DNA from 2 places in the Thalassotalea agarivorans genome. Region 2 is predicted to be linked to the other one. Evidence: predicted binding sites of a transcription regulator. Region 2 holds the regulator's gene; the other holds the start of a gene.
The links. Region 2 encodes LexA, which represses DNA repair genes until DNA is damaged. Its sites were predicted from a motif close to TACTGTATNNNNATACAGTA; they were not measured.

Region 1: a site for LexA is predicted at 9,333-9,352, ahead of imuA (translesion DNA synthesis-associated protein ImuA). Genes of this name have one in related genera too.

What each region holds. Positions count from the first base shown of each region.
Region 1 covers NZ_AP027363.1:1,986,838-1,997,997, reverse strand. Annotated here, with positions in the region: gene tolB (Tol-Pal system beta propeller repeat protein TolB) at 1-294, shown strand, start outside; gene pal (peptidoglycan-associated lipoprotein Pal) at 338-877, shown strand; gene ybgF (tol-pal system protein YbgF) at 889-1,677, shown strand; tRNA gene QUD85_RS09300 (tRNA-Lys) at 1,842-1,917, shown strand; tRNA gene QUD85_RS09295 (tRNA-Lys) at 1,992-2,067, shown strand; tRNA gene QUD85_RS09290 (tRNA-Lys) at 2,284-2,359, shown strand; gene nadA (quinolinate synthase NadA) at 2,500-3,543, shown strand; tRNA gene QUD85_RS09280 (tRNA-Ser) at 3,946-4,033, shown strand; gene QUD85_RS09275 (hypothetical protein) at 4,242-4,412, opposite strand; gene QUD85_RS09270 (TRAP transporter large permease) at 4,489-5,769, opposite strand; gene QUD85_RS09265 (TRAP transporter small permease) at 5,766-6,284, opposite strand; gene QUD85_RS09260 (sialic acid TRAP transporter substrate-binding protein SiaP) at 6,259-7,287, opposite strand; gene QUD85_RS09255 (sodium/sugar symporter) at 7,691-9,253, shown strand; gene imuA (translesion DNA synthesis-associated protein ImuA) at 9,371-10,060, shown strand; gene QUD85_RS09245 (Y-family DNA polymerase) at 10,060-11,160, shown strand, end outside.
Region 2 covers NZ_AP027363.1:295,166-306,325, reverse strand. Annotated here, with positions in the region: gene cyoE (heme o synthase) at 1-137, opposite strand, end outside; gene QUD85_RS01375 (COX15/CtaA family protein) at 148-1,140, opposite strand; gene QUD85_RS01370 (hypothetical protein) at 1,140-1,694, opposite strand; gene QUD85_RS01365 (SURF1 family protein) at 1,699-2,424, opposite strand; gene QUD85_RS01360 (DUF2909 domain-containing protein) at 2,448-2,657, shown strand; gene QUD85_RS01355 (cytochrome c oxidase subunit 3) at 2,669-3,553, opposite strand; gene QUD85_RS01350 (cytochrome c oxidase assembly protein) at 3,569-4,111, opposite strand; gene ctaD (cytochrome c oxidase subunit I) at 4,120-5,706, opposite strand; gene coxB (cytochrome c oxidase subunit II) at 5,718-7,205, opposite strand; gene lexA (transcriptional repressor LexA) at 7,667-8,281, opposite strand; gene QUD85_RS01330 (type 1 glutamine amidotransferase domain-containing protein) at 8,491-9,618, shown strand; gene QUD85_RS01325 (alpha/beta hydrolase family protein) at 9,615-10,541, shown strand; gene QUD85_RS01320 (response regulator transcription factor) at 10,538-11,160, shown strand, end outside.

The DNA.
Region 1 (11,160 bases), 1.7 Mb from region 2:
AACTTAGGTGGTTCGTTAACACCAGACGGGGAAAACCTGATTATGGTTAACCGAACTCAAGGAAGGTATCATTTGGCGAAGTTAGAGTTATCGACTGGTTATTTCCAGATCCTAACGAAAACCCGCTTGGATGAATCACCAAGCATTGCACCAAATGGTGGAATGATTATATATAGCACACTACACAGAAACCGTCAGGTATTAAGTTTAGTGTCTGTTGATGGCCGTTTTAAAGCACGATTGCCAGCTAAAACTGGGCAAGTTAAATCGCCAGCTTGGTCGCCATTTTTATAATAAATATTAATTTGTAGTATATAAATATAAAGGAAATAAAAACATGCGCTTAAAAGAAACCGTTAAGGCTCTAGCAATCGCTCTACCAGTGTTGGCTCTTTCTGCTTGTAGTTCTTCTGGTGGTGAAGCTGAATCTACAGCTACTGATACAAACGCTACTGAACAAACAGTGTCTGCTGAAGAGCAAGCACGTATTGATGCAGCAAAGCGTGAGCAAGAAATCGAAGCACAGAAGCAACAGCAAATGGAAGCTTTACAAGCGAACCACATCGTATGGTTCGACTTTGACCAGTCTACTCTGACTTCTGAAAGCACTAAAACATTAGAGCTTCATGCAACTTACCTTTCAGCAAACACTGACGTTAAAGTGACTGTTGAAGGTCATGCAGATGAGCGCGGTACACCTGAGTACAACATCGCACTAGGCGAGCGTCGTGCTAAGGCAGTAGCTAACTACCTACAAAACTTAGGTGTTACAGCTGAGCAAATCAACGTAGTAAGCTATGGTGAAGAAAAGCCAATGGTTACAGATCGCACAGAAGCTGCGTTCGCTAAAAACCGTCGCGCTGTAATTGCTTACTAATAGAGGCTTAAATGAAACTAAAAAAAGTTTTATTAAGCTTTGGTTTTGCAGCGACTGCAACTTATGTAGTTGCTGCTGAACCAGCACCCGTCATAGACATTTCTCAAACAAGTTCACCTTACGCCTCCGGTATTGGCGCAGGCTCGATAGAAACCCGTTTAGCAAATCTCGAAAAACAAATGCAAACAAGAAGTCGTTTGCAAGCGCGTGCAGCGCTTATTTTGCAAGAATTGCAAACTGAAGTGAGTGAACTTCGTGGTATCACAGAAACGCACGAGTATAAGCTGAATCAAGTGTTACAAGGGCAACGTGATTTATACCAAGAAATAGAACGCCGAATCGCTGAATTATCGCAAGTTGCACCTGCGAGCAACACAGAGCAAAGTGCAGAACAACCTGATATTGCTTACAGCGACAACTTAAGCGAAAACGAATCTTATGATCGCGCCGTTAAGCTTGTTCTTAACGACAAGAATTATGACGCGGCGATTCCTGAGTTTAAGGCATTCATAAAGAAATATCCTAAATCTACCTACTCGGCTAATGCAAATTATTGGCTAGGGCAGTTGCTTTACAACAAAGGCCAGTTAAAAGAGGCTAAGCAAGCGTTTAACGTAGTAGTAGACAATTATAAAACGTCTACAAAGCGAAGCGATGCAATGTTGAAGTCTGGCATGGTTGATCAAAAATTAAATGATCTAGATGCTGCTAAGGCAACGTATTCGAAATTAATTAAAGAATACCCAGATTCAAATGCGGCTAAACTTGCGAAAGCGCGTTTAGATGCTATAGGTAAATAAACCATAATTATTGATGATAAATTCAACGGGTTTGCAAAAACCTGTTGGCTTTTTGTGCAAACAGAATTAATAACAAAAAAAAACGAAAAATGTAGTTGCACTCATAAAAATTATCAGTATCATATGCGTCGCGTTGAGGGGGTAACCCCAAAAACCAAATTAGTCGGTCGTTAGCTCAGTTGGTAGAGCAGTTGGCTTTTAACCAATTTGTCGAAGGTTCAAATCCTTCACGACCGACCACTTTCCAACTAACAACTATAGTTGTTAGTAGCTCTAAGGCTACAAAGCTTTAAAGCTATATGAAAATCAGATATCGGTCGTTAGCTCAGTTGGTAGAGCAGTTGGCTTTTAACCAATTTGTCGAAGGTTCAAATCCTTCACGACCGACCACCTTCTCTTAGCGAGAAGGGAGGTTGTAAAGGTTGGAACCGTAAAAGGTTCATCAATTTGTCTGGAACAAATTGAATCATCAGAAGATGACCCAGCAGGGTGAAGTACAGGACGTACGAAATAAATCCTTCACGACCGACCACCTTCCAACTAACAACCATAGTTGTTAGTAGCTCTAAGGCTATAAAGCTTTAAAGCTATATGAAAATCAGATATCGGTCGTTAGCTCAGTTGGTAGAGCAGTTGGCTTTTAACCAATTTGTCGAAGGTTCAAATCCTTCACGACCGACCACTTTCTCTATATTATCGCTTCTTAGTTTCTAACCTTAGTCTCTATTTTCTAGACTCTTGATTACTCTGGATATATCCTTTTTCACTTTTAGTGTTTTTTGCCGTATAATCGCACCGATTTTATGTTGTATTTGAGGCGTTATGGCACAGTCAAATTTAGCCGTAGACATTGATTTTAGTTTTCCCGCAAAACCTAAACCGTTATCGGTTGAGGAGAAGCAAGGGTACAAAGATCGAATTAAACAATTGCTAAAACAAAAAAATGCGGTACTTGTAGCCCATTATTATACAGACCCTGAAATTCAGGCGTTGGCAGAAGAAACGGGCGGTTGTGTCGCTGATTCTTTAGAAATGGCACGTTTCGGTAATCAACATGAAGCAGATATGTTGATTGTTGCCGGCGTTAAGTTTATGGGAGAAACAGCTAAAGTTCTAACTCCTGAGAAAACCGTTGTTATGCCAACGCTGGAAGCGACTTGTTCATTGGATCTAGGTTGCCCGATTGAGCAGTTTAACGCTTTTTGTGATGCAAACCCTGAAAGAACGGTTGTTGTTTACGCAAATACTTCTACAGCAGTAAAAGCCCGCGCAGATTGGATCGTAACCTCGTCTTGTGCACTAGAGATAGTTGAACACTTGGATGAGCAAGGTGAAACTATTTTATGGGGGCCAGATCGCCACCTTGGCAATTATATTCAAAAACAGACAGGTGCAGATATGCTTATGTGGCAGGGCGCTTGTATTGTACATGATGAATTTAAAACTAAAGCGCTGAGCGATATGAAGGCGTTGCATCCGGATGCAGCTGTACTCGTTCACCCTGAGTCTCCTGCTGATGTTATTGAGTTGGCTGATGCTGTAGGTTCTACTAGTCAATTAATAAAAGCTGCACAGGAGCTGCCAAACAAGAAATTTATTGTTGCTACAGACCGTGGCATTTTCTACAAAATGCAGCAATTATGCCCAGACAAAGAATTTTTTGAAGCGCCTACAGCGGGCGAAGGTGCAACATGTCGTAGCTGTGCACATTGTCCTTGGATGGCGATGAATGGCCTTAAAGAAATCGAAGAAGCGTTAATTGATCCTAGTGGCAAAGAAGTTTTTGTTGATATGGCACTACGAGAAGGGGCGCTTAAATCTTTGAATAGAATGTTAGATTTCTCAGCTAACCATATTCAAAAGTAAAAGTTGCGTATTAATCGATTAAAAAAAGCCTTGTATTAGCAAGGCTTTTTTTCTAACATAGCGCCCGCTTTAAGAGCTAAGAGCTAAGAGCTAAGAGCTAAGAGCTAAGAGCTAAGAGCTAAGATTTTGGTGAAGTGTCCGAGTGGGGCATTATCGCCCGGAAAAAGCACTGCTTTTTCAGATAATGGCAGACTTTCATGGATGAAAGGATTGGGCGGAGATCATCAGGGATGTGTTTTTGCCTGATCAAACAATTTATTTTTACGGTGAAGTGTCCGAGTGGGGCATTATCGCCCGGAAAAAGCACTGCTTTTTCAGATAATGGCAGACTTTCATGGATGAAAGGATTGGGTGCTGATCATCAGGGATGTGTTTTTGCCTGATCAAACAATTTATTTTCACGGTGAAGTGTCCGAGTGGCCGAAGGAGCACGCCTGGAAAGTGTGTATACGGAAACGTATCGAGGGTTCGAATCCCTCCTTCACCGCCATATACAAAAGCCTGCACATAGCAGGCTTTTTTTATGCGTGAAATGGGATGAGAACGTTGTTCGACAAATTTGTTAGGTCGCAGTTATACGTCCATGTATTTTTGCGACATTAGTGAGTCCTTTCACGTCGAACAAATTTGGACGCACTTGTGCGCCCGAAGGGTAAAATACAGGGAGGTATTTTATCAATCCCTCCTTCACCGCCAAACTACCTCCCTGATTTGGCGGCATACCATACATCCATGTATATAACCGCCATATTACCATCCATGATATGGCGGCATACCGTACATCCTTGTACATCGCCAAACGTAGCTCCTGCTTGAGTTTGGCATACGCCACGTCCATGTGGGTAACCGCCATATATAAAAGCCTGCACATAGCAGGCTTTTTTTATGCGTGAAATGGGATGATAACAGCGAGCGCCAATAAATTATTATTCAACGCAGCTAGGTTTATCCATATATCATTGTTGGTAACCACATCGATAACTGCGGTATAAAGATGACCAAAAATAATACGATAACAAGTGGTACTAAAAAGGGCAGCGTTGCTTTAGCACATTGCTCAAACGGCACATTTGATACCCTAGACAAAACATAGAGAACAAGACCTACCGGCGGCGTTAGCAAGCCAATCATTAGGTTTAAAATCATCACAATACCAAAATGTACTGGGTCGATACCTAATGAAACTGCGACAGGTAATAAGATTGGCGTCAAAATTGTGATGGCCGCTATCGTTTCCATGAAGCAACCTACGATAAACAATATAAGGGTAATCAATAATAAAATGATGACCTTATTGTTTGTTAATGTAAGCATCCATTGTGTAAAGTCCTCTGTAACCCGTTGACTGGTCAATACCCATGAAAACGCAGCCGCTGCACCAACAATTAACATAATAATTGACGTTGTTTCGATAGTATCCATGCATATTTTTGTTAGCGAGCGCCATGATATGCTGCGATAGACAATACCACCCAAAAATAAAGCGTATACGGCGGCGGCAATTGCCGCTTCGGTTGCTGTAAAAATGCCCAATAGAATGCCAAATATAATAATGACAGGTGTCATTAGTGATAAAAAGGCCGTTTTAGCTGTTTTAGCAATATTAGGTAGTGATAGGCTTGCTTCCTTAGGGTACTGCCTTTTTTTAGCATACCAGGCCACCATAATCATTAGGGCGAACGCCATGAGCAAACCTGGAATTAATCCTGCTGCAAACAATTGGCCAATAGACGCTGAGGCCATTACACCATAGATAATGAGCGGTAAACTCGGTGGTATTATTGGACCAATTGTTGAAGAAGCTGCTGTGAGCCCTACCGAAAAATCAGCGTCGTAGCCACGTTTTCTCATGGCTTTTATTTCGATAGCGCCTAAGCCACCAGCATCTGCTACAGCTGCACCAGACATACCGGCAAAGATGATAGAGGCACTGACATTGACATGTCCAAGCCCCCCTCTTAGCCAGCCAACCAATGCGTTAGCAAAGTCAAAAATTCGGTGGGTTATTCCACTAGAATTCATAATCGCACCAGCTAATACAAAAAATGGAACAGACAGCAGAGGAAAGCTATCTACACCACCAACCATCTGATGCAAAATTACAATTTCAGGTACCTGACCATCATACATTATTGCGAGTAATGAAGACCCTGCCAAAGCAAAGGCTACAGGTACTCTTAAAGCCAATAGTAAAAATAACGATAAAAATAATATGGCTACAGTCATTTTGCTGTCCTTGTTGAGTTAACCGACGTCATCAAATTAACAAGGCAACGATAAAACATGATGAGTAAAGCGATAAAAATTGCTCCATAAAGTGCACTTACTGAAACGGGTAAAGATGCCATTTGGTATATTGTTAAGCGTGGCATGATCAATGCGCATGAAATAATGAGTACGCCAATAAATAGCAAGCTAAATACTCGCGCAAATAAATGGCTAAACTGTTTAAGGCTTTGTGGAAATCTATCTGCAATGAAGTCTATTTGAATCATGGTTTTCTTACGAATAGCCATACAGCCTCCCAGAAAGGTTAAGGCAACAAGTAAGTATCGAGCGACTTCTTCTGTCCAGCCTAAAGAGCCCCCTAAGACATAACGACTAAAAAATTGCGCAAATACCGTAAGGGAAAGGACGGTAAATATAGTTAAGGCGAGCCAGTCTTCTATGCGATAGTCAGTTGCGACAAACGGTTGTTCATCTGGCGATTGGTCTTCAATGTGTGTTTGAGGCGTTGTCATGTTCTAACCTTTGAATATTGTCGTAATACGATTCGCCGATTCGGCTTGTTATTTCTGCGTGCAAGGGAAGGGTATTGCGGCGGAAGGATGCTCTGTCTACTTCATGTACCTGTATACCTTGTTGTTTAAACCAATTGACCAATGCTTGCTCTGCTTCTCGCGTGTCATTAGACGCGCCTTGAGCCGCTTGATTGAGCACTTTTTTGAAAATCACTTTATCAACAGTGGAAAGTTCTTGCCAAAGTCTTTCACTAGCAACCGTTAGAATTGAACCTAAGATATGGCCTGTTAAATTTATATGTGTGTTAACTTCATAAAACTTTTTAGCTTGGATGGTGGGTAGTGGATTTTCTTGAGCATCGACAACACCTTGCTGCAAGGCTAAATATGCTTCTGAAAAAGCAATCGGGCTTGGGTTTGCTCCATTAGCGTTAGGGAAGAGTTTGTAAACCTCAGCATTAGGCACCCTTATCTTTAGGTTTTTCATATGTGCCGGTTTAGTTACCGGAAAGTTTGAGGTTAAGTGCCGTTGACCATAATAGGTATTGCCTAGTATTTGATTTCCTAGTGAGCTTCTTTTGTATTCATTGATCATGTCTTCAAAAACTACACTGTTTTTAAATGTCTCCCAGTGCTGGTAGTCGCGAAACATATAAGGTAATTCAGAAAGTGCCAAAGGAGGGTATTTTTGAGCAACAAAACTGGTGCCTGCATACACAATATCAATGGTGCCTAAACTTAAACTTTGGTTTAATTGAATTTCCTTTCCCAAAGTAGACATAGGAAACACGTCGATTTGATATCGGCCATTGGTTTGTTTTTTTATTTCTTCCGCTGCCCACACAGCCCATTTATGTAAAGGCACACTTGTCTCATAGACGTGCGCCCAAATTAGCCGACGGGTTTCTGTTTCTTGTGCCTGCGTATCCGATACCGACAGCCCTATTAAAAAGGTTACGGTCCAGATAAAAAGCAGTGTTGAGCGACGCCACAAAGTATCCATTTTTGAGTATTCATATTGTTATTATGTTTTTAACATACAGAACCGTGTTTTATATGGCAACTGTTAATTGTTAACAAAGTGGCGTTGTGTTTGTGGTGTTGCAGTGAAGTGGTATGTTGAGCTGAATTAGACATCCTCTAAATAATCGTCTTGGTAGCTAAGTGGTAAGATGTTCAGGTTATTTGCGTTGATTTTCTGCGAATGTCTCTAAATAAGCGTTGTTATCTTGATTTTTTGTTGTGAACCAATGAGAAATATTGATCCTATTTTCACTTTTTGTAATTGCAGTTTAGCGCTATCAAGCATAGAGTAAGGATAAATTTTACATAATAAATTTAAGCGTTTAGTTATTTAAACGCTAAGCTTTATTAATAATTATAAAAATGGAAACGCGGGGAACAACATGGGTTTATCTTCATTAGACATTACCGTTTTTGTGGTATATGTCATTTCACTCATCGCTATTGCCTCTTGGGTATCGAGAGAGAAGGCAGGGCATGAAAAGAATGCTAACGACTACTTTTTAGCGGGCAATAGCTTACCTTGGTGGGCGATAGGTGCTTCGCTTATCGCGGCAAATATTTCAGCTGAACAAATTATAGGTATGTCGGGCTCGGGCTATAAAGTTGGCTTGGCCATTGCCTCTTATGAATGGATGGCAGCAATCACGCTAATGATTGTAGGTAAATATTGTTTACCAATCCTCTTAGAAAAGAAGATTTACACCATGCCACAATTTTTGGAGCAACGATTTGATCACCGTGTAAGAACGGTGATGGCGATATTCTGGTTAGGGGTTTATGTCTTTGTAAACCTTACTGCTGTTTTATGGCTAGGTGCATTGGCAATCAATACCATTACGGGTGTTGATATTACGTATGGCATGATTTTCCTTGGCCTGTTTGCGCTAGCATATTCTTTGTATGGTGGTTTAAAGGCGGTTGCGCTAACTGACATTATACAAGTTGTTCTACTTATAATGGGCGGCCTGTTTTTATCTTACATGGCGCTTGACTTGATTGGTGAAGGTAAAGGCATTGTGCATGGTTTTGCGACCTTGACTGATCAAGCGCCAGAAAAATTCGATATGATCCTAGATACTGATAATCCTTATTATATGGATTTACCAGGGCTATCTGTATTAATAGGCGGTATGTGGATTATGAACTTATCATATTGGGGTTTTAACCAATATATTATTCAGCGTACCTTAGCGGCTAAAGATTTACGTGAGGGTCAAAAAGGTATCGCGTTTGCTGCATTCTTGAAATTGTTGATGCCTATCATTGTGGTATTGCCGGGTATTGCGGTTTATATGATTGATCCTAATTTGGAAAAAGCTGACCAAGCCTATCCAACGTTAATGAATATGATGCCATCAGGCCTTAAAGGTTTGATTTTTGCTGCATTAGTGGCGGCTATCGTATCTTCATTAGCCTCGATGGCAAATAGTGTTTCTACTATTTTTACCATGGATTTATACCGCAATGAAAAGAACCCTAAGAGCGAAGAACATTACGTTAAAGTCGGCCGTATTGTCAGCTTAACTGCGCTTGTGATAGCTATGGTTGTTGCAGAGCCACTATTAGGCCAGTTTGATCAAGCCTTCCAGTATATCCAAGAATTTACTGGCTTCTTTACACCAGGTATTGTTGTACTGTTTTTCACCGGTATGTTTTGGAAGCGTACAACGGCTAATGCTGGTCTAGCAGCGGCGCTTGGTTCGGCAATATTCTCATATGGTTTAAAAGTATTTTGGCCAGAACTGCCATTTATGGATCGTGTAGGTTTAGTCTTCTTACTTTGTTTAGGTCTAGCGATAGTTATTTCTTTACTAGAGAAGAAAGGTGAGCATGAAAATGCTGTTGACCTTCAAGGTATTGATTTTACCACAGATCGTAGCTTTAACATTTCTACACTTGCGGTAACGCTTATTCTTATCGCCTTGTATTACGCTTGGTGGTAATACTCTCTCACTGAAAAAGGGGTGCTATATGCACCCTTTTTTTACATTTAAGTTCTTGCTTTTAGGCAAAGTAAAACTATACTGTATAAACGTACAGTATAGTTTTACTTTTTAGCTATGAATGCTCTATTAGCAAAATTACATAATAAGCAATGGCTGTGGCGCGGTATTAAGCAACAGCAACAATATCGGCAAGCAATAAGTACTAGTTACCCTCAACTTGACGCTAAGTTAGGTGGTGGCTTTCCAACGCAAGGCGTTATTGAATGCAAAACAGTGACAGGCATTGGCGAATTAAGGCTCATGGCCGCTTATTTGAAGGCTCAGCAAAAGAGAGGCTTGGTTGTATTTGTAAATCCACCTTCTTTGCTCAATGGCGCCTTTTTAGTGCATGCAGGCTTAGACCTTCAAAAAATATTATGTGTTGACAGCCATACTGGGGTCAATGGGTTGTGGGGAGCTGAACAAAGCTTAAAAAGTGGTTGTTGTGCTGCCGTTATTATATGGCAATCGCATTTGTCTATTCAGCAAGTGAGGCGCTTGTCTTTAGCTGCTGAGCAGGGGCACAGTGCACTGATATTATATCGCGATAATGTTAAGGCAGGCTTTTCGTTACCTGTTGCTCTGAGCTTGTCGTGTCATGCCGATATTGCCGGTATTAAGGTGGCAATAGATAAACAAAAAGGCGGGAGGCCCTGCCAACCTTTTTTAGTTGATATGTCGTCGCAATGGCCTGACTTAGTACTGCCACAGTTACCTAATAACGTTGTTGCTTTAGATGATGCCCGTATTCAACGAGTCAGTTAATGTTGTGGTTGTATCTCTCATTTCCGCAGTTGCAGTTAGATAGCTTGTATGCACGTCAGCAGTCACAAGCCATAGCGGTTGTAGATGAAGCATCGAATAAGGTTGTACAGCGTAATGCTATAGCGCAAAAAGATGGCATTAAGTTGGGCATGGGGCTGGCAAGTGCTGCAGCGTTATTACCTGAGTTACATCTTGTGCCTTATAACAAGTCGGTGGAGCAGCAACATTTAAAGGATATTGCACAAACGCTGTATCAATTTACTGCTGATATAGCGATAGACCCACCGCATGGATTGTTTCTAAAAGTAGGCAATATGTTCAAGCTTTATCAGGGCCTTACTGCATATTGGCAAATGGTTTGTGCCGCTTTAGATGACTTTGGTTATCAATACACCTACGCTACTGCGTATAGTCCATTAGCTGCAAAGCTTTTAGCTAATTACCACGGTAATATACTGTGCAGCGATAAAGCACAGCTTAAAACCTATTTGTTATCACTACCGATTGAAGCTATGGAGATTGATGATAAGCAACTTCAGCAGCTACAACGTGTTGGTATTCGACGCTACGAACAACTTGATCATATTCCGGCTAAGCAATTAGCTAAGCGATTTGAGCAAGGCTTTGTACAGTATTTACTTAAAATACAGGGAGTGTTGCCGTACCCGCTAAGTTTTTATCATCCTCCGCTAACATTTAAACAGTCCATTGAATTGCTTTACGATATTGAAGCGACATCGGTACTGCTTAAGCCTTTAGCGCGCTTAATTGCTGCTCTACAATCATTCTTGCGCATACGAGGGTTAGCATCATGTCATGTATATTGCGATTTGACGCAACGGGATGGACAAAAGCAGTCGGTACATATTCGCAGCGCGCAAGCAATAGATAGTGCAGATAAGTGGCTAGCATTAGCAACATTGCAATTTGAGCGAATGACATTGTCTGCACCAGTAACACACATAACAGTTAGGTGTGAGCAACTACAGGCATTACAACAGCAAGCTCAGGATCTATTTGAACCGGCAAGTCAGGGACTCGCGCCATTAGAACTTGTTAGTTTGTTGCAGGCTAAACTGGGACATGAACAGGTTTACAGT
Region 2 (11,160 bases):
CCCGGCGTAGATAAACACATACCAACCAATGCGGTTAATACAAGTAAGGCCACAACGCGTGGTTTTGTGATTTGATAGTAATCACGCCAACTTGCGCGAGGAGATGCAACGACATTAACTGTGGTAGATTTTGACATGATCTTACTCCTAAGTTTTCCGCATCAAGCTATAGGTGAGCCCGATCATTGCCATCATCAAGCATGCTGCAACCACATTGTGACTAACGGCTATAAACAGTGGCAAAGAATAAAAGACATTTGACGCGCCAAGCATCACTTGAATAACAAGTAACCCCGCAACAATGCCAGCACTTTGTTTGAAGAAATAGGTTTGCGAGCGTCGCATAACCATCAGTGCCAACCAGCCTAAATAGAGCGCAGTAATGATGGCGCCAATACGATGAAAGACATGAATAGTTAAACGCTCGTTGTGCGTTAAAAAACCATACTCATAGGTCTCACGCTCTGGCGGTATAGGATCAAAACTATCACCCCAAGTCATACGCTCAACCCAACCGTCTTGGCAAATAGGTAATTCCGTACAAGTTAAGGCAGCATAATTGGCCGACGTCCAGCCTCCTAAAGCTATTTGGATAGTAAGAATTAGAATGCCGATACCGGCATATTTTTTGTATTTACGCGCAGCTTTATCGCCGCTGCGAATGCGGTAAGGGTTTAGCCGCAGATAAAGTAAAAACAGCAAACACAGCGTAGTGAAGCCACCTAATAAATGAGCCATAACCACTATCGGCATTAGCTTCATGGTAACGGTCCACATACCTAATACGGCTTGGAAAGTAACGATAATGAGTAATAGTATTGGCAACTTAACGGGTGAGCCAAACTCTCGTTTTTTAATTGACACAAAAGCTATCCAAGCAATCAACAAGCCTAAGCTTCCGGCAAAATAACGATGGATCATTTCATTCCATGCTTTTTGTGGTTCTACAGGTCGTTCAGGAAAGGCTTTTTCTGCGGCTGCAATTTGTTCTGGCGTTTCAGGCACATCGATTAAACCATAACAACCTGGCCAATCAGGGCAGCCCAAGCCTGCATGGGTTAAACGCGTATAAGCGCCCAACGAGACAACAACAATAGCGAGTAAAATGGCAACAAAGACCAGTTTTCTTAAATTAAACATTAACCAATCCTCGAATACTTCAGTAACTTCTTCATATCAGCGAGGATAGCTTTGCCCATGGCCGGTAATGCTTCACTGTTTGTAGGAATGTGATGACGCATGATGACGCGACCGAGTGGATCAACAACATAGACATAGTCCGATTGAAATAAGGCGGTTTTGTCTGCTTGTTTTGTAGCCATATACCATTTTGGTGTTGCAGTAAAAGCGCCTGTATCCTGATCGCCTACCAGTGCAACTGGCACTGTTCTTGGCATTTCTTTACCTAACGCTGTGTAGGTGTTTTCTATGGTTTGCATGTAACTCGCGCAGTAGTCACCACATTGCTGGTCGACTTTAACGAGCAACAACCATTTTTCATCTGTTTTATCGTTGGAAAAGGTGATCACCTGTTCGATGTTATCGACTAATTCGCCCTTGTTGGTGACAGCTTCCGATAACCATGCATTGGACAGCGCAATTTTTGCCACGATAACAGGAATAATAAATACAGCTAGTAGCATTAATAGCTGTCTACGAGATTTTTTTACAGATTGTTTTTCTTGTTGATTCATCTGGTTACCGCTTCTTATTGTTATGACGAAATGCAGCCCAGCACATCAAGCTAAGCCAAGCGATTGCTAGCGCGAACCATTGCACTGCATAGGCTTGATGTTTTTGCCATGGCATGACAATTGGCTGCCAGTTTTTTTGGTATCCCAATACTTCTTTTTTATCTAAGTAGAGGACAAAGGGCAACAGTTTTTGACCGATTAGTGAGGATATTTTATCCAAGTCTATTTGCTGAATTCGCATAGGCCATTGATTGTGCTGAGTTTCATTCGCTAAGGTGATGTTTTGCTCAATAATACGAATATGACCCCGTATGGTATGTTGGCCATCAATCGCATCGATTTTTGGCAATTGGTCGCGATATTTTGGCGCAGCCACCCAGCCTAAGTTCACCAACACCCTAACATTTTCGCTCACTAGTACTTTAAGCACGCGGTAGCCAACGCGACCTTCCAAGGTTTGATTATCTAACAAGTAGGCATGTTCATTATCGAAGTGGCCTGTGACCTGCATAGGTAAGTCATTGACGTCAAAATCATCAGCCATTAACTGCTGAACTTTTACTACGCTTGCGGGCTGCTGTTGCTGATACTGACTAATCTTTTGTTCACGTATTTTCTTTTCAATACTGCGTTCATATTGCCAATGGGACAGATTCAATAAAATAGCCGCTACGGCTAGTGTAAAAAATAACCAAGGAAGGCGAATCTTTGATACTATGTTTTGAAGCATTACTAATATGGATACGTTCTACTATGTGGATAAAAGGGTTAATTCTACTGCTACTTGCGTTGATGATTTTTAACTTGTTTCGCGCCTTGTTTGTGATGAACAGTAACAATCCAAACAAACCACCAATGAGCAAATTTATCGGACGCAGAGTGATGTTTTCTGCTGCTATCGTGTTATTACTTGTGGTGTTGATATTAACGGGGGTTATTACACCTAACCCCCATCCAAGATAGTTTGTTTGTTGCTACAAAATGTAGACAAAAACAAACAGTAGTACCCAGACAACATCAACGAAGTGCCAGTACCAGCTTGCGGCTTGAAACGCAAAGTGGTTGTCTTTGGTGAAATGTCCTTTCCAAATACGAATGAACATAACGATCAACATAATGGTACCTAACGTTACATGCATACCGTGGAAGCCAGTCAGCAAGTAGAACGTGTTACCGTATATACCACTAGTTAAGTAAAGGCGCATTTCATCCGAGTAGGCGTGCATGTATTCTTCGACTTGCAAGAATAAGAAAATCACACCAAGTAAAACGGTAAAGCCTAACCAGAATTTTAACTGTCCACGTTTTTCTTGCTCTAGCGATACGTGAGCAAAATGTGCAGTAACCGATGACGCCAACAATATTAGGGTATTAATTAGTGGTAAGCCGTACCAACCCATAGCTGTTGTTTCTGTGCCATCTGGCGTTTTAATTAGTGGCCATTCAGCAACAAATTCCGGCCATAGTATTTCATTAGTCGCTAAATTATTACCGTCACCACCTAACCAAGGTACTGCGTACATGCGGGCGTAAAACAATGCGCCAAAAAAGGCAGCAAAGAACATTACTTCAGAGAAAATAAACCAACTCATCCCTTGCTTGAATGAATTGTCCATCTGATGGCTATATTTACCTGCCATTGATTCAGTAATAACGTTATTAAACCAGCCAAACATCATATATACGATGACGCCAATGCCGGCCCACAAGGTAACAGCGCCAAAGGTGGTTTCACCTGTAGCCATACCCGATACGTAGCTACCTGCACCAATCGCAATTAAAAACAGTGCCACGGCGCCAACAATTGGCCAGTGACTTTGGGCAGGTACGTAATACGATTCGTATTCTTTTGTTGTCACAACTCTTCCCCTATCTTACGAATCAACTTGCGCCGTTATATCGTACAAGGTGTACGACAAGGTCAGCATGTTGATATCTTTAGGCAGTTCAGGATCGATATAGAACTGCAATGCCATTTCCACGTCTTGTTGCGCATTCAATGGCTGATGATTAAAACAGAAGCATTCTATTTTCTGAAAATAGATTGCTGCTTGGCCCGGAGATACCGAAGGAACAGCTTGACCTATAATGTCGCGTTCTGATTGGTTAAGGGCATAGAACTTAACCACTTTCATTTCGCCGGGGTGCACTTTAATTTCGCGCACCATAGGTTCAAACTTCCAAGGAATACCTTTGGCTAAATGGCTAATAAACTGAACGGTAACTTCCCTCGATTCATCGATACCTGCAGTAGAAACTTGAGCAGCTTCGCCAGAGGTTTTGCCATTTAACCCGGTGATCTCACAAAACACGTCATACAAAGGCACCAAAGCAAAGCCAAAACCAAACATTGCAAATACAACGAGAACTAGTTTTTTAACGCTTTTATTAACTGCTTGCTGCCTATTGTCTGACATATCGCCTCCTAATCGATTTTAGGTGGTGTTTCAAAGGTGTGGTAAGGCGCTGGACTTGGCACAGTCCATTCTAACCCTTCAGCACCATCCCAAGGTTTCGCCGGCGCTTTTTCGCCACCGCGAATACACTTGATCACGACCGCTAAGAAAATTAGCTGTGATAAACCAAAGGCAAAGCCACCGATACTGACCCACATGTTAAAGTCAGCAAACTGCAACGCGTAATCTGGAATACGACGTGGCATACCCGCTAAGCCTAAGAAATGCATTGGGAAGAACAGTAGATTTACCGATATCAATGAACACCAAAAATGCCATTTACTGAGCTTGTCGTCGTACATGTACCCTGTCCACTTCGGCAACCAGTAATAGGCGCCAGCATAGATTGAGAACAGTGCACCTGTAACCAATACATAATGGAAATGAGCAACAACAAAGTAAGTGTCATGGTATTGGAAATCAGCAGGTACGATTGCCAGCATCAGGCCTGAAAAGCCACCAAGCGTAAACAAAATAACAAATGCTATTGAGAACAACATTGGTGTTTCAAAGCTAATCGCCCCTTTCCACATAGTTGCCACCCAGTTAAACACTTTAACGCCTGTTGGCACGGCGATTAACATGGTGCAATACATGAAGAAGAGTTCACCAAAGAGCGGCATACCTGTGGTAAACATGTGATGCGCCCAAACGATAAATGACAAGAACGCGATTGACGCTGTTGCATATACCATTGATGAATATCCAAACAATTTCTTACGAGAGAACGCTGGAATGGTCATCGATACAATACCAAATGCTGGCAAGATCATGATGTACACTTCAGGATGCCCAAAAAACCAGAAAATATGCTGGAACAATACTGGGTCACCACCACCGGCTGCGTCAAAGAAACTAGTACCAAAATAGGTATCAGTTAGCACCATAGTCACCGTCCCTGCCAGCACCGGCATGACGGCTATAAGCAGGTAAGCGGTTATAAAGAAGGTCCAAACAAAAAGCGGCATCTTCATGTAGGTCATACCTGGCGCACGCATATTCATAATGGTTACGACAATATTAATCGCACCCATAATGGATGAAATACCCATAATATGAACCGCAAATACAAAGAAGGCGGTACTACCGTTTGAATATGTTGTTGATAACGGCGCGTAGAAGGTCCAGCCAAAGTTTGGTGCACCTGAACCTATAAAGAACGACGCTAACAAAATAGAGAAGGCAAATGGAAGAATCCAAAAGCTCCAGTTGTTAAGTCGTGGCAATGCCATATCTGGTGCACCTACCATCATAGGAAGCATCCAGTTCGCAAGCCCGGTAAAGGCCGGCATAATGGCACCAAAGACCATTATTAAACCATGCACGGTGGTCATTTGGTTAAAGAAATCTGGCTCAACAATTTGTAGACCCGGCTGGAACAATTCAGCGCGAATCACCATGGCCATAGCACCACCAACCAAAAACATGATGAATGCAAACCACAAGTACAAGCTGCCGATATCTTTATGGTTAGTTGTAAGTAACCAGCGCTTTAATCCTGTTGGTTTGTGATCATGATGATCGTCATGGTGCGAATCAATTACATCTGTAGTCATTATTATCTCCCCTATTTCGCACTTACAGCGTCAACATCTGCTGGTTGAACGACGTCACCTGTATCATTACCCCAAGCATTTCGCTCGTAAGTAACGACAGCTGCAATTTCTGTTTTTGTTAATTGATTAGCAAACGCAGCCATTGCAGGATTTTTCTTACTACCGTTAAGCACCATATCAATGTGTGCTGTTACATCGCCGGTAATAATTGGACTTTTCAGTAGTGACGGGAATGTAGGTGGTAAACCTTGACCGCCAGCTTGATGACAAGCAACACATGCTTGCATGTAGACTTGTTCGCCAAGGGTCATTAGCTCATCTTTTGAGTAGACTTTTGTTAAATCTTCAGCAGGTTTTTCTTCAACAGACGCTGCTTCTTCGGCTTGCGCTGGCGCCTGGGCAGAATCCGCTCCACCACCGCCAGTAGTGAATGCTTGTACATCAGATGCTTGCACAATATCACCGACATTGTTACCCCAAGCATTTCGCTCATAGGTGACAACAGCTGCAAGTTCTTTCAAGCTAAGTTGTTTACCATAGCCTTGCATACCAGTGCCCGCTTTACCGTTATATACAATATCGATATGTGCATTCGCATCGCCTAACGCAATTGGGCTACCTTTAAGGGCAGGAAATGCCGGCGGTAAACCTTGACCTGAAGCTTGGTGACACGCTGCACAATGCGCTACGTAAATAGTTTCACCTAAGTCCATCGCTTCATCCATGGTCATTTGAGCATTAAGCGAGGCTTTTTCCGCTTCTGCCGCTTGAGCTTGCAATTCTTTTTGCTCAGCAACCCAGGCGTCATAGTCTTCTTGTGATTTTACTTCGACGACAACTGGCATATAACCATGGTCTTTACCGCAAAGCTCAGCACATTGGCCGCGATATACACCTGGTACATCAACTTTTGTCCAAGCTTCGTTAATAAAACCTGGATTAGCATCTTGTTTAACCGCAAACGCTGGTACCCACCAAGAGTGAATAACATCGTCAGAGGTAATAACAAATCGAACTTTCTTGCCGGTAGGAATAACAAGAGGCTTATCTACTTCTAATAGGTAATTTTCACCTTTATCGGAGGCGACACCGTCTAGGTCATCGAACTCGTCACGAGGCGTAGATAAAACAGAATAGAATTCAATATCTTCTTCAAAATACTTGTAGTGCCATTTCCATTGCGAGCCTGTTACTTGCACAGTCATATCTGCAGCAGAATTGTCTTCCATTTTGATTAGCGTTTGCGTGGCAGGAATAGCCATAGCAACCAAAATAATAATGGGAATTGCGGTCCAAAGTATTTCTACTTTTGTGCTTTCATGGAATGTTGCAGCTTTTACACCTTTGGATTTGCGATGAAAGTACATTGACCAAAACATCGCACCAAATACGATCACACCTATCACGACACAAATGTACATGATAAGCATATGGAGATCGTATACTTCCTTACTGATTGCTGTTACCCCCTCAGTCAGGTTGTATTTCGACTGTGCCATTGCACTATTAGCGAACAAACCTGAAATTAACAGCAACGCTAGATTACGTCTAATCACGCGAGTTATCCTCCTGCCCGGTTAGCAGTGCGAAAAATCCCCTATGAGAAAACGTATTTCTCGATATTTTTCGCCCATTTCTTGTTGTATGAGTACCAGGATCTGGTTTTTTTTAATTATTTATTCTGATTTAACAATGCGGTTAAATTCCATACTAGAATTACTTAAAAAATAAACAAGATCTAGTCCTTTTATCGCAAGCAATTGCAAATTTTGCTTTAATAACAATGGAGTAATAACTCTATAACTAGAAGTAATAAAGGATAGCGCTTAGTTCAATAAATAATCAATTTATCAAAAAAAGTGAAAAAAGTTGAAAGGGAGCAGAATAAAGAGGTTATTTTTTGTACAAAAAAAGACCCTTAAGGGTCTTTTCTATATAAACAACATACTAAGAGCAGTTATTACATCCAATCAGCGTTTCTAATAACACCTACAGCAATACCTTCTACAAAGAAAGGCTGATGCGCTAAATCAACTTTAATTGGCGCGAAATCTTCGTTTTCAGCATGCAAATACACGACATTGCCTTCTTTTTTAAAGCGTTTTACGGTGACGTCTTCTTCAACACGCGCAACAATAACTTGCCCATTGTGTACGTCAGTGGTTTGATGTACTGCTAATAAGTCGCCATCTAAAATGCCGATATCTTTCATGCTTTCGCCATTTACACGCAGTAAGTAATCTGCCGGTGGATGAAATAAAGCCCCATCGATTTGATACCTGTCTTCAACATGCTCCTGCGCCAATATCGGTTCGCCCGCAGCTACACGACCTATTAACGGAAGCCCCTCTTCTTCTAAGAACTCGTCGGCCAACTTTATTCCACGCGACGTGCCAGGCAACATTTCAATGTAGCCTTTCTTAGCCAGCGCTTTTAAATGCTCTTCTGCGGCATTAGCTGATTTAAAGCCAAAAAAGTCGGCGATTTCCGCGCGTGTGGGTGGCATACCTGTTTCGGATATTTTCTCTTTAATTAAATCAAAGATTTGTGATTGACGTGGCGTTAACGGCTTCATTTACCCAACCTGTTTTTACGTACAGTATTGTCAGTATATACAGGTAATAACGAAAGGCAAGCAAAATTATCCGTAGGATTAGGTGGTTATATGTGAAACCCAGTGAGCAACTAAACAAGGACCAGCCAAATTTAGCTAGCCCCATCTTCACACTCTCTTCACATCCACATTGCTACATTGTCCTCCTAACAAAACAATGGAGCACACAAATGAAAACAAAATTTCAAAAAAACTTAGCAATAACTTTGTTTACGTTAATCTGTAGTTTGGGCAATTCAGCGCAAGCAGATAACAAAAATATTTTAATGGTACTGAGTAGTTACGGCGAAAAAAATGAGCAAGGAGAGCTGATAAAGCCTGGTTATGAATTTGATGAAATGAGTAAGTCATACCTTGTATTTAAGTCTGCAGGTACTAACGTAACATTTGCTTCGCCAAGTGGCGGTGAACTCATTACAGACAATTTTGACACTGAAAAACCTTACAACAAACAATTTCTTACTGATCAGCAAGCAGTCACATTGCTAAAACAAACCAAATCATTGAGCACCATCAATCCAAACATGTATGACGCCATATACGTGGTTGGAGGCAAAGGACCAATGTATGACTTGGCTAAAGACCAAAAGCTAAAACAATTGATCAAATCAATCTATGAGCAAAACGGTATTGTTGCTGCAGTATGCCATGGTCCTGCCGCGCTTTTGGATATAAAACTTAGCAATGGAGAATATCTACTTGCAGGCAAGCGAATATCAGCTTTTACCAACCTTGAGGAACAAGCGTTTACCAAGAAATGGCAATTACCTTTTTCATTAGAGGATCAAATAAAGGCACAAGGCGCTCAACTAATAAAAGATGGATTGATGCTAAATCAAGTAAGCATTGATGGCCGTTTAGTGACAGGACAAAATCCTTTTTCAACGGCAGATAGCGCTATTGCGGTTGTTGAAAAGTTGGGATTAGCCACAGACAATCTGCCCCAATTCAAAGACGACAATACAATAAAACTAGTAGAGCAGTTTTATGTTGATAGTCAGGCTGCAAAGCAAACTTTTGAGACCAGCAAGCAAGATTACAGCCCTATGCTACTGGCCATGTTCGGTGTTTACCAAAGTAAATATGCCAATACTGAAGCTGAGCGCAACGTTGCGTTAATGCTAATGGAGTTAACGTCAAAAGATATTGACCATCCAATGTTATATACCGCAATTGCACAAACCTATTTAGACCAAAACAATCCACAACAAGCTATCAACGTTTTGAAGCACTCAAAAACTAAGTTTCCTGAAAACGAACAGATTAACATCCTGCTTGATGAGGCGACAAAATCATGAACTGGCTAAAGCAAAATTGGAAAAAAATGATGACATCTATTATTGGCGTTTTAGCAGTACTCGGGGCGATTTGGTATGCAATTTGGGGATTGAAAGACTATCAAGTAAACCCTGAAATCATCGCAAAGAGATATCAATATCAAACCAGTGCGATAAATATGAAGATGCAGCAGCAATCGGCCAATAGCTATAGCTTTACCTACACTAGTTTTGACGGTGCTAATGTAAATGGTCGCATTCAATACCCTGTAAATGTTCATGCCGATAGCAACGATAAGTATCCTGTATTAATTGGCATTCATGCGATGGGACGCAGTGAAAATCGCTGGTGGATGGACAGCTTTAAACAACGTCCAACACTAGAGCAAACTCACAAAATCACTGAGCAAGCGCTCGAAAGCGGCTATATAGTAATTGCTATCGACAGCCGAAATCACGGTAAACGAAAAGATGCAGCATATAGTATTATCGATATTATGGATGACATGCACTTTTGGGGTGAACGAGATCCCTATGAACAGATGGTTGTAGATACAGTAAAAGATTACCGCGTTTTACTCGATTGGATGGACAACCAATCGCAATTTGATAAAGAACAAACTCATGTGGCCGGCTATAGCATGGGTGCGCAAGTCTCGCTCTTATTAGCCAGCACAGACCAACGAATTGAGCATGTATTGTCGATAGTTCCGCCTTACCTCGACGACAAAACAGCCATTGTAGCGCCCAAAAATTTCGCTAGAGCAATCAATGTCGATACGCTATGGTTAGTGACAGCCAATGATGACGAATACGCGTCTAAATCAGAAAACCAAGAGTTGTTTGAAATGATTGCCATCGATGACAAAAAACACATCCAATTTGACGGCGGACATGTGTTACCAACAGGGTACTACAATCAATTATCAGGTTGGTTTAAATGACCAATAGTGCGCTTAAAGTGCTCATCGTGGAAGATAATGTTGCGATAAGCAAAAATATCGCAACCTTCTTCGAGCAAAAAAATCTGCAACTAGATTTTGCCTACGATGGGCTTCAAGCTACAAGTCTTGCGCTCGAAAATTTCTATGATGTCGTTGTGTTGGATGTTGCGATGCCAAAGATGGATGGCCTAGCTGTTTGTCAGCAATTGCGCGAAAAATCGCAACGACATATACCCATCATAATGCTTACAGCTAGAGATACACTTGACGATAAGTTGAAAGGCTTTGCACAGGGTGCTGACGACTATCTAACGAAACCATTTGCACTGGAAGAGCTATATGTCAGGGTCATTGCGCTCGCGCAGCGGCACTCTTTGCATAAGCCGAAAGTACTATCACTTGGCACTGCGCAGCAAAGGCTCAGTTTAGATATCTCCACAAAACAGGTCATTAGAGCGGGACATAAAATCCATCTGCAACCTATTCCATTTAGCATTTTACATATTCTAATGGAAGCACACCCCAGAGCCGTTACTCGCAGTGAATTGTGCGAACGTATTTGGGGAGATGACCAAACCTCATCTGACGCACTGCGCTCTCACCTTTATCAATTAAGAAA